2 regions of the Clostridium neonatale genome follow, and region 2 is predicted to be linked to the other one. Evidence: a T-box and tRNA genes for the amino acid it is inferred to sense, from the RefSeq annotation. Region 2 holds a T-box; the other holds one or more tRNA genes.

Region 1 (6,298 bases), 180 kb from region 2:
CCTGAGATAATTCTTATATTTTCCCCTATTTCTAAATCTATATCAATAGTAGTTTCTACCACTCCCATTGATTGAACTTCATCATCTGATAGAGGAACTGGTTTTGATCCTGGACCGACAAATCCTGTTACACCTCTTGTATTTCTTACAACGTACCAAGCTTCATCACCCATTATCATCTTAACTAGCACATATCCAGGAAATTTTTTCTTTAATGAGACTTTGCGCTTACCATCTTTTTCTTCAACCACTTCTTCCATTGGTACTTGTATATCATGGATAAGAGATTCAAGATTTCTGTTTTCAATTGCTTTTTCTAGATTTGCTTTAACCTTATTTTCATATCCAGAGTATGTATGTACTACATACCATCTTGCTCTTTCACTCATAGTCATTTCAGCAACAATGAATATTGCCAAACCTCCTTATTATTTTAATTTTAAAATCATTTCAAAGAGGCTCTTGAAAATAAAATCAAATCCACCAACTAATACTATGTATATTACAGTGAATATTAAAACTGCAATTAATGCTTTCTTTGTCTCATTCTTTGAAGGCCAAGTTATTTTTTTCACCTCAGCCTTAACCTCTCTAAAAAAACTAAACAAACTACTCTTTTGAACAGCCTTTCCAGTTTTCACATTATTTTTATCTGACATACTATCACATCCTTAATTTTAATAAGCATATGTCATTTTAGGCTAACTATTTTGTTTCTCTATGAAGAGTGTGTTTTTTGCAGAATTTACAATATTTTCTCATTTCTAATCTATCTGGATCATTTTTCTTGTTCTTCATTGAATCATAATTTCTTTGTTTACACTCTGTGCATGCTAAAGTTATCTTTGTTCTCATGACTGCACCTCCAGTTTCATATATTTCATATATATTAAACAAAAGATCTTATCTTTTGTTTTTGTTGAAAAGACTTACTTTTAATTTTACTTATATAAAATATCATACAAGATCTTTATTGTCAATCACCTTTAAATAGGACTAAGTTAAATAACTTAGTCCTATTTATTTAAAGAATAATTAATATTATTCAACTATACTAGTAACAACTCCAGAACCTACAGTTCTTCCACCTTCTCTGATAGCGAATCTTAATCCTTCATCCATTGCGATTGGAGTGATTAATTCAACATTCATGTCAATGTGGTCTCCTGGCATTACCATTTCCATTCCATCTGGTAATTTGATTGAACCAGTAACGTCAGTTGTTCTGAAATAGAATTGTGGTCTATATCCATCGAAGAATGGAGTATGTCTTCCACCTTCTTCTTTTTTAAGTACGTATACTTGACCTACGAACTTAGTATGTGGATGTACTGAGTTTGGTTTTGCTAAAACTTGACCTCTTTCGATTTCAGTTCTTTGAATACCTCTTAATAATGCTCCGATATTATCTCCTGCTTGCGCTTCGTCTAATAACTTTCTGAACATTTCGATTCCAGTTACTACTGTCTTCTTCTTTTCTTCTTGTAATCCAACGATATCTATTTCATCTCCAACATGAAGAACCCCAGCTTCAACTCTTCCTGTTGCAACTGTTCCTCTACCAGTGATTGTAAATACATCTTCAACTGGCATTAAGAATGGTTTATCTGTAGCTCTTTCTGGTGTTGGAATATAACTATCTACTGCATCCATTAAATCTAATATTGGTTTGATAGCTTCTTCATCTGTTGGATTTTCTAATGCTTTTAATGCTGATCCTGTTATTACTGGAATATCATCACCTGGGAAGTCATATTCACTTAATAATTCTCTTACTTCCATTTCAACTAATTCTAATAATTCTGGATCATCTACCATATCTGCTTTGTTTAAGAATACTACTATGTATTCTATACCAACTCTTGATCCTAATAAGATATGTTCTCTTGTTTGTGGCATTGGACCATCTGCTGCTGATACAACTAAGATAGCTCCATCCATTTGTGCAGCTCCTGTAATCATGTTCTTAACATAGTCAGCATGTCCTGGACAGTCTACGTGAGCATAGTGTCTGTTTTCTGTTTCATACTCAACGTGAGCTGTATTGATTGTAATTCCTCTTTCTTTTTCTTCTGGCGCTTTATCTATATCAGCATAGTTAAACGCTTCTGCATATCCTCTGTTTGCTAATACAGTTGTTATAGCTGCTGTTAATGTTGTCTTACCGTGGTCTACGTGACCGATTGTTCCAATGTTAACATGTGGCTTACTTCTCTCGAACTTTTCCTTTGCCATTGTTAAATTCCTCCCTTAAATCATGTAATAAACTTTGCCTAGTGTTTTTTTATTTTATTTGGAGCTCACAATCGGGATTGAACCGACGACCTCCGCCTTACCAAGGCGACGCTCTGCCTACTGAGCTATGTGAGCGTTCATTTTATGCTATTCCTTGATATACCAATTATAAATTTTACTATTCTTTTTTTTATTTGTCAATAAAAAAATTATTTTATATCTAAATACTTTTCCAGTTTTCTTTTTACTCTTTGTAAAGCATTATCGATAGATTTAGAATGCCTCTCTAAATCACATGCTATTTCTTGATAAGACTTCCCATCTAAGTATGATGTAAGAACTTCCAATTCTAAATCTGATAACACATTTTCTATTTTATCCTCAATATAATCCATTTGTTCTTTACTTATTATAAGTTCTTCTGGATCTGAAATCTTTATACCAGCTAAAACATCTAATAATGTTCGTTCAGATTCTTCTTCATAAATTGGTTTATTCAATGATACATAAGTATTTAATGGAATATGCTTTTGTCTAGTAGCAGTTTTAATTGCAGTAATGATCTGTCGCGTTACACATATTTCTGCAAAAGCCTTAAACGATGTTGACTTATCAGGTTTATAATCTCTAATAGCTTTGTAAAAACCAATCATTCCTTCTTGATAAATGTCTTCTTTATCTGCCCCAATTAAAAAATATGACTTAGCCTTTGACTTAACAAAATTTTCATATTTAGAAATCAAATAATCTTGCGCTCTATTATCTCCTGATTTTGCTTCTATAACAATTTCTTCATCTGATTTATCTTTAAATTCTAAAAACTTTTCCAACGATTCTCACTCAACTCTCTTCTGCATAAAACTACTTATGTAAACAATTATACCTTAGCAAAATTGCCTTAGTCAACTTAATTCATTTGCCCCTTCTAATTTTTTCCAACTTTTCAACAATACTATCAGGAATATTATCACTTAAGCTATTTTTATATCCAATCTTATTATTTTCAGAATTCTTTTTAATCACTTTTTCTACCTTTAAAATTTCATTATAAAATTCTAAAGAAGACATTCTAACTGCCCCTCTTTGAAATACTGTTTGTTGCTCTAAATTATCAGAAGTTACTACTACTATCTCATGTTTTCTTCCTAATTGATTAACTTTTTTCTCAATATAACTATCAGCCGTTTCTCCATCTTTAGTAAAAATAACCGATATATGATTGCTAACCTCTTCTTTTTTCTCAATACTTCCTGTAACCTTATGTGCATCAAAGACTATAGATATTCTGCAACTATTAAATACAGAATAATTATGAAGAATATCTATCAGAGACTGCCTTGCACCTTCAAAAGTAAAATCTTTTGTAGCTTTTAAATTAGGCCAGCTATTTATAACATTGTACCCATCTACAAAAATAGTTTTCACATATATACCTCTCTCACTTTAGTCTCCCTTTTAATATTTCATACATCATTATACCACCTGCTACTGATGCATTTAAAGAATTAATCTTTCCCACCATTGGTATTTTAATTAACTTATCACATTTTTGTATTGTTAATTTAGACATACCTTTACCTTCATTTCCTATTATAATTGCACAAGGTCCAGTAAAATCAGCTTCATAACTATATTCTTTTGCTCTTATATCAGTACCATAAACCCATATTCCGTTTTCTTTTAATTCGTCTATAGTATTATTTATATTAGTTACTTTAGCTATCTTCATATGCTCAATAGCTCCCACTGATGATTTATACACAGTACTATTTACCGACACACTTCTTCTTTTAGGTATAATAATTCCATGTGCTCCAAATAGCTCTGCAGTTCTAGCTATAGAACCTAAATTATGAGGGTCTTCAATTTCATCTAATATAATTATAAACGGATCTTCATTCTTATCTCTTGCTAAATCTAGGATATCTGATACATCAGAATATTTAAATGGTGTCACTTTAGCTATTACTCCTTGATGAACTTCCCCACCACACATTGAATCAAGTTTTCTCTTATCAACTTCTTTTATAAGAATTCCTTTTTCCTTTGCCATTCCTATAATAGCTTTTATCGATCCTTCAGATCTATTGTTAGATATGTATAATGCTTCTATTGTTCCTTTTCCCTTTAAAGTTTCTGAAACAGCATTCCTTCCTATTATTAAATCTTCTCTTCCTATATTCAAATTATCTTTTTTATTCAATTTATCTTTTTGTTCTGTATCTTTACTTTTCTTCATTTCACTATTTTTTCTTATAGCTCTATTTTTTTCTTGCATTCATTTCCCTCCTTGCATTTTATAATAAAATCTAATTTAATATGTAAAGTGATTTATTTAGCACAAATTCCAATCGTTCTTTATCTCCAATTAGATATAAATATCCTACAAGTGCTTCAAATCCTGTTGCCATTCTATAATCTCTCACATCTGCATTTTTGGGAATTGTAGCTGACTTAGCATTTCGCCCTCTTTTGTAAATACTTAACTCATCTTCTTTAAGTAAACTTTCCAATTGATGCATTATATCAGATTGGCTTTTAGCTTTTACGTAACTAATTGCTTTTACATGAATCTTATTAGCATTTAATGATATATTGTTGCTCAATATATAATTTCTGATAAAAACTTCATATACTCCATCACCAATTAAAGCTAATTGCAAAGGGTTTAACATTCTAGCTTCATCTTTACTAAATTCTTTAACTCTTAAGTCATTTATCATTTTTTTCTCCTCTTTAACTAAAAGTACCACTTTTAAAGCAAATGCACAATGACAATATTCAAGACTTATATAAGTCTTGCTAACTTGTACTGTGCATTTTAATTGCTATTTTTATGTTTGCATACTAACCATTAATTAAATAATCTTTTCTTACAAGAAATATCAATTAATTTTCTTCCATCTTACACCTTGTGGAGTATCTTCTAGCACAATATTTCTTGCCTTTAAATCATCTCTTATTTTATCCGCCAACGCAAAATTCTTATTTTTTCTCGCTTCCTGTCTTTGTTCTATAAGTTCTTCTATTTCTGAATCTAAGTCCTTTTCAATCCTCTTTTGTAAAATTCCAAGTGGCTTTCCTAATTCCCTTATAAGTTTCTCTGCATTTTCGCAAATTTCTACTGATGAATCTATACTTATATTATTATTTATATCTTTAGTTAAATCAAATAGTACAGATATAGCATCTGCAGTATTAAAATCATCATCCATTTTTTCAATGAATTTATCTCTATATTTATCTAAAGATTTTAAATAAATATGCTCTTCTTCTGTCATATCCTTATGCTTAACTTCACTTTTTAAATTTTCAAGATTATTTATACAATTATATAACCTTTCAACTGAAGATTTAGACGAATCTAATAGTTCTTTAGTAAAGTTAATTTGAATTCTATAGTGCCCTGAAAGCATTAAAAATCTTATAGCATCTGAATCATACTCTTCAAGGATCTCTCTTGCTGTAAAGAAATTATTTAATGACTTAGACATTTTTTTGTTATCTACATTTACAAATGCAGCATGCATCCAATAGTTTGCGAACTTCTTGCCAGTCACTGCTTCACTTTGAGCTATTTCATTTTCATGATGCGGAAATTTTAAATCCATCCCTCCAGCATGAATATCAATTGTATTTCCCAAAAGCTTTTTAGCCATACATGAACATTCGATATGCCAACCGGGTCTTCCCATGCCCCAAGGACTTTTCCATGCTGGTTCACCGGTTTTTTGTGCTTTCCAAACTGCAAAATCCATCGGATCTTTTTTTCTTTCATCTACATTTATTCTAGCGCCAGCTTGTAAATCCTCCAGATTTTGACCACAAAGTTTTCCATATGCCTCAAATTTATTTGTACTAAAATAAACATCACCATCTACTTCATACGCATATCCTAAATTTATTAATTGTTCTACAAATTTTATAATTTCATCTATATATTCTGTTGCTCTTGGATTAATTGTAGCTCTTTCTATATTAAGCAAATCTGCATCTTTATAATATTCTTCAATATATCTATCACCTAATTCTTTTACTGTTACACCTTCTGAATTAGCTTTAT
Region 2 (6,298 bases):
AAACATTATACATATTTAAATCTTCTATTAATAAATTAATTTGTTCATTTCTATTATCCCTATCTGCTGAATCCATTAATATAATTGGTGAAGCAGAAGTAAATTCGTATTTATCCTTCATAAATTTTATATTTTCCATTATTTATATACCTCACACATTGATATCAAAATACAACTTCGCTCATATTATATTATTATAACATAGAAAATTATAAGTTAGTTCTAAATCAATTATTATGGAGCATTTTATGAGAAAAAAAGTTATCTACGTAAATTTCACAAAAAAAAGAAGAGTTAATTTTATATCTTTCATTTTCTACAGAATTGTTAATTTCATATTTAATAAATTTAAAGTCAAGCATAAATCTCAATGTAATCAGCATTTAAATAAACAACGTATATCTAACTAATTTTTCATGAAATTTATTTTTTGTGATAAAATAAAAATAAAAATAATAATAATAATAAATCAGAGGTGAAAGTATGAGAGTTGGATTAGGATACGATGTTCATAAATTAGTTGAAGATAGAAAATTAATTATAGGCGGTGTTGAAATACCATATGAAAAAGGACTATTAGGTCATTCTGACGCTGATGTTCTTATTCATGCCATAATTGATTCAATTTTAGGTGCCTGCGCTTTAGGCGATATAGGTAAACATTTTCCAGATACTGATGAAAATTATAAAGGAGTTTCAAGCATGGTTTTATTAAAAGAAACTGCTAAACTAATTTCAGAATCCGGTTATAAAATAAATAATATAGATGCTACTATAATAGCTCAAGCCCCTAAAATGTTACCTTATATAGATAACATGGTTGTTAATATATCAAATGCTCTTAATATAAATAGAAACCAAGTTAACATTAAGGCTACTACTGAAGAAGGTTTAGGATTTACTGGTGAAAAACTGGGTATCTCTGCTCAAAGTATAGCTTCTATTGACTAAATTTATTAAATAAAAGATGAGTAAGTCACTACTCATCTTTTATTCATACATATTTAAAATACCTCTGTAAGTTTTCTAAGCAAAACCTTTCTAAATTTTTCTCCATTTACTTTATTACCAATAGCTGTTCTACTAATTTCTTTCCATTCATCAATTGACATTCCCAACTTCTCTTCTAATTCCTCTTCTGTACTTGTCATTACACTAGAAGAAATTACAAAGTCAGCTAACTCTTCAGGAGTTGTAAAGAATTTTATATATATAAATTCCTCATTATCTCCCATCCATTTTTTATTAAAAGCTCTTGAAAATTTCTTTAATTCTCTTTGAATATTTGAAGACCTCATTTCCCAAAGCTTTGATAAAAATTCATAGTCTTCTTTCATTTTAGAAACTACATCTTTATCTATAATATTATCTTTAGATGCATTTCTTATAACATTATCAACACTCACAAAAGGAATATTAGTTATAGTCTTTAATTTTCCATATATCCATTTATAAAAAGACTCCTGCAAAAAAGAATATTGAATATATCCTAACAAACTCTTTGTATTAGGAAAATAACCCCAGACATTGTTCAATCCATTATTTTTACTGAACATCATTGTATGAAAATAAAAAGATTTCTCTGTAGGTGAATCCTTCATAAACATATGCCCACGTATAGTTTTATTTTCTCTGACAACGTTTTCCCAAAACTTAATGGAATTATAATTTTCTCTCACCTAAATCACCGTCCTATTGTGGTTTATTTCTAATTAAATTTAAAGGTCTATATTTATTCCTTCAATTACATTATATAGTATATTGTACTGTTTATTCAAGTTAAATATACATGTTTATTTATTAAAATTCTCTTCTTATAAGGTAAATTTTAACTTGTAATTATTTAGTAATTATTGTTTGATATAGTAACATATTATTAATTCTAACCATAATGATATAATAAAATTGATATTTTTTATTCATTAATTTATAATATTATAGGTTAAGTTTAATAATAAAAAATCAATTTTATCAAAATTCTAAGGAGGATAAACTATTGCCTTTATGTGAAATATGCAATGCACCAGCTGACATACACCATATTGTTCATAGAAGTGAAGGTGGACTTGATATAGAGTTAAACTATAAATATCTGTGTCCAAGACATCATAGAGGAAAGTGCGGTCCTCATCATTGTAAAGAAGTGGACATTAGATATAAATTAGAATTACAGAATAAATTACTTTATATGTTAAGAAAAGAATACTACTCTTTTAAGGAATTATCATTAGAACTTAACTTACCAAATAATGCCCTAAAAAGAATAACTAAAGATTTAAAATTATATAAAGAGGGCTATAAAAAGAATGATGTTATATTAAAGATTATGGGTGGAAAACTATATTCTGAAGATATGATAGTTAATTTAACCTTAGATAGATTAATTAATAATATAGATTAATGTACAAGTTAGGAGCCATCAAATCTTATAATATTTTTGATGCTCCTTATTTTTTAATATTTTCTAGAATTATTGACATAAAAACATCTAATGATTATAATAAAAAATAATATGATAACACGTTGATGAGGACAGTAAGCTAAAATCTTATTTTCAGAGAGAGAATATGCTGGTGTGATTATTCTTAAATAAATTTAGTCTGAAAACCACCTCTGAGTGGCTCTAATAAAGCCCGTTTTTATCACGTTACGATAAATTTAAGTGACCTAATATAGTTATATTATTTTATATCTTATTTTAGGTAATTAGAGTGGAACCACGGATATTACTTCGTCTCTATATTTTTGAGACGGAGTTTTTATTTTGTAAATTATTATAAACATCATATAAAACAATTAATTTCATATTTTTGAAAGGAGTCTTAAACAATGATAAAAGTTACTTTAAAAGACGGTTCTATTAAAGAATTTGAAGCTGAAATATCAGTTCTTGACATTGCTAAATCAATAAGCGAAGGATTAGCTAGAAATGCTTTTTGTGGAATAGTAAATGGTGAAGTTTGTGATTTAAGAAAAATTATTAATGAGGATGTTGAATTAAGTATTTGTACTTTTGATTCTCAAGAGGGTAAAGATGCTGTAAGACATAGTGTATCACATGTCTTAGCTTATGCTGTTAAAAGATTATTCCCTGAAACAAAATTAGCTATAGGGCCTTCTATCTCTAATGGATTCTATTATGATTTTGATAGAGAAACTGCATTTACTACTCAAGACTTAGAAAAACTTGAAGCTGAAATGCAAAAAATAATCAAAGAAAATCCTGAAATAACAAGATTTGAGCTTCCAAAAAATGAAGCTTTAGAATTAATGAAAGATGAACCTTATAAGGTAGAATTAATTAATGATCTTCCTGAAGATGAAGTAATTTCATTCTATAAAATGGGTGATTTCACTGATCTTTGTGCTGGTCCTCACGTTATGTCATTAAAACCAATAAAAGCAATCAAACTTACTAGAAGTGCTGGTGCTTATTGGAAAGGTGATGAAAAGAACAAGATGCTTACAAGAATATATGGAACTGCTTTCTTAAAGAAATCAGAACTTGATTCATTCTTAGAAGCATTAGAAGAAGCTAAAAAGAGAGATCATAATAAGTTAGGTAGAGAACTTAAATTATTTACTACTGATGAAAAGGTAGGTCAAGGTCTTCCTTTATTAATGCCAAAGGGAGCTAAAATAATTCAAATTCTTCAAAGATGGGTTGAAGATGAAGAAGAAAAAAGAGGTTATGTTTTAACTAAAACTCCATTTATGGCTAAGAGTGATTTATATAAAGTATCTGGTCACTGGGATCACTACAAAGATGGAATGTTTGTATTAGGTGATGAAGAAAAAGATGATGAAATATTTGCTTTAAGACCTATGACTTGCCCATTCCAATATACTATATATAATGCTGAACAACACAGCTATAGAGATCTACCAATAAGATATGGTGAAACTTCTACTCTATTTAGAAATGAGGCTTCTGGTGAAATGCATGGTCTTATAAGAGTTAGACAATTCACTTTATCTGACGGGCATTTAATAGTTACTCCAGAACAATTAGAAGATGAATTCAAAGGAGTAGTTGAATTAATAAAATATATAATGGATACTCTAGGAATATCAGATGATATAAGCTATAGATTCTCAAAATGGGATCCAAATAATACTGAAAAATATATTAATGATCCAGAAGCTTGGAATAAAACTCAAGATATAATGAGAACTATTTTAAATCATTTAAATATAGATTATGTTGAAGCTGATGATGAAGCTGCATTCTATGGTCCAAAACTTGATATTCAATTTAAGAATGTTCATGGTAAAGAAGATACAATAATTACAGTACAAATAGACTTTGCTTTAGCTGAAAGATTTGATATGACTTACATTGATAAGAATGGTGAAAAGAAACGTCCATATATCATTCATAGATCATCAATTGGATGTTATGAAAGAACTTTAGCTATGCTTATAGAAAAATATGCTGGTGCATTCCCAACATGGCTTTCTCCAACTCAAGTTAAAGTATTACCAATCTCTGATAAATATAATGATTATGCAGAATCTGTTACTAGAAAACTAAGAGATAATGGAATAAGAGTTGAAACTGATTATAGAGCAGAAAAAATTGGTTACAAGATTAGAGAAGCTAGACTTGAAAGAACTCCTTATATCCTAGTTGTTGGTGAAAAAGAAGCTCAAAACAACGAAGTTTCTGTAAGAAGTAGAAAGAACGATGATGAAGGTGCTATGAACCTAGATGCATTCGTTGAAAGAATTGTTACTGAAGTTAAAAATAAAGAAAGATAAAAATAATGACCGCCTTACTAAATAGTGAGGCGGCCAATTTTTATTACTTAACTTATTAGCTTATCTTCTTCTAAATTACATTCATCAATTGTTTCCTCTTTATCCAATTCATCATCTATAATGTTCCCCATATTATTTTCTTCATTGTCTAAAATTTCTTCATTGACTTTAAACTGCTTGACTTCTTCTGTTAATGAATCAGATTCATTTAATAGTAAATCTGCTTTTTGACTTACTTTATCACCAAGTTTAGATAAATCAATAGCAGAAATTGTTATTTGATCTATTGATTTAGATGTGTCTTCAACCATATCTGATAATTCATCAACTGTTTTAACTATATCTTCTTTGCTATTTGTTATATTGGCAAACTCAGCATCTATGTTAGATATTTTAGGTGCTATTTCTTTAACTAATATATTAATTTCTGAAAATGAACTCAAAACATCGTATATTATTTTTCTTTGCAACTCTAATTCTTTTTCCATTTCCTTAGAATCACTAACTATTTCTTTTGTCATAATCATTAATCCATTTATTATCTTATATATACTGTGAGATGAGTCTTTACTTTGCTCAGCAAGCTTTCTTATCTCATTTGCTACTACATTAAATCCTCTTCCTGCCTCTCCTGCCCTAGCTGCTTCAATGGCTGCATTTAATGCTAAAAGATCTGTTTGTTCCGCAATTCCATTTATAATATCTGTGATTCTATTTACCGTCATCATTTGCTCTTCTATTTGATTTACACTATTAGAAAAGACTTCAAAAGTAGAATTCACATTTTCAATTCCATCATTTAAATCTTCAATATTTTTATTTCCACTACTTGCTTTATCATTTACTATAAGAACTCTTCTATTTATTGAATTAATATTCGATTTTATAATATCAAACTTTTCACTAAACATACCTAGTGTATTCATTATGCCTTTAAATTCATTATCCTGTTTAGCTGTGCTACCCGCAACACGTCCTATTGATAATGATATTTCATTAGTAAACATTGATAATTCTGAAGAAATTTCCGATAAATCTGATGATTCATTTTTAACTTTATGTGCGTTATCTCTAACAGATTTTATCATATTTCCTACAGACTCTTTAGCATTATTTACGCTTCTACAAATCTCACTTATTTCATCTTTTCCTTTAAGAAATTTTTCATTTAACCTGCTCTCAAAATCTCCATTTGCTATAGTATCAACATAATTTTTAGCTATTATTAGCTTTTTAGTAACCCTAAATAAAAAAATTATTATAATACTTGATATAATAACCATCATTATTATTGTTGCTATAACATCTACTAATTTTAATCCACTTAATGCTTTAAACAAATCTTGTTCTTCAACTGTAATTCCTAATGAGAGCCCTGTATTCCCTATAGGTGTATATGACATATATCTAAACTTACCACCATAATTATATTTTCCTATACCACAATCAGTAGCTATAATCATACTCTTTCCTATGTTATTTAGTTTGTCTAAAACTTCATTTTCAGATTTCATATCTGTAATATTCTTATTTTCTT

What was found. The T-box of region 2 lies ahead of thrS (threonine--tRNA ligase). A T-box ahead of a tRNA ligase gene usually reads a tRNA of that ligase, here a tRNA-Thr.
Region 1: it encodes a tRNA-Thr, which carries the amino acid that the T-box ahead of thrS (threonine--tRNA ligase) is inferred to sense. The anticodon was not compared.

What each region holds. Positions count from the first base shown of each region.
Region 1 is NZ_UICR01000001.1:194,890-201,187, reverse strand. Features, by position in the region: gene nusG (transcription termination/antitermination protein NusG) at 1-389, opposite strand, end outside; gene secE (preprotein translocase subunit SecE) at 429-659, opposite strand; gene rpmG (50S ribosomal protein L33) at 706-855, opposite strand; gene tuf (elongation factor Tu) at 1,042-2,235, opposite strand; tRNA gene CNEONATNEC86_RS00970 (tRNA-Thr) at 2,295-2,370, opposite strand; gene sigH (RNA polymerase sporulation sigma factor SigH) at 2,445-3,065, opposite strand; gene CNEONATNEC86_RS00960 (NYN domain-containing protein) at 3,148-3,660, opposite strand; gene rlmB (23S rRNA (guanosine(2251)-2'-O)-methyltransferase RlmB) at 3,674-4,513, opposite strand; gene CNEONATNEC86_RS00950 (Mini-ribonuclease 3) at 4,545-4,958, opposite strand; gene cysS (cysteine--tRNA ligase) at 5,121-6,298, opposite strand, start outside.
Region 2 is NZ_UICR01000001.1:371,818-378,115, reverse strand. Features, by position in the region: gene CNEONATNEC86_RS01765 (anti-sigma factor domain-containing protein) at 1-139, opposite strand, end outside; gene ispF (2-C-methyl-D-erythritol 2,4-cyclodiphosphate synthase) at 484-951, shown strand; gene CNEONATNEC86_RS01755 (hypothetical protein) at 1,005-1,679, opposite strand; gene CNEONATNEC86_RS01750 (HNH endonuclease) at 1,997-2,401, shown strand; T-box leader at 2,515-2,742, shown strand; gene thrS (threonine--tRNA ligase) at 2,830-4,761, shown strand; gene CNEONATNEC86_RS01740 (methyl-accepting chemotaxis protein) at 4,809-6,298, opposite strand, start outside.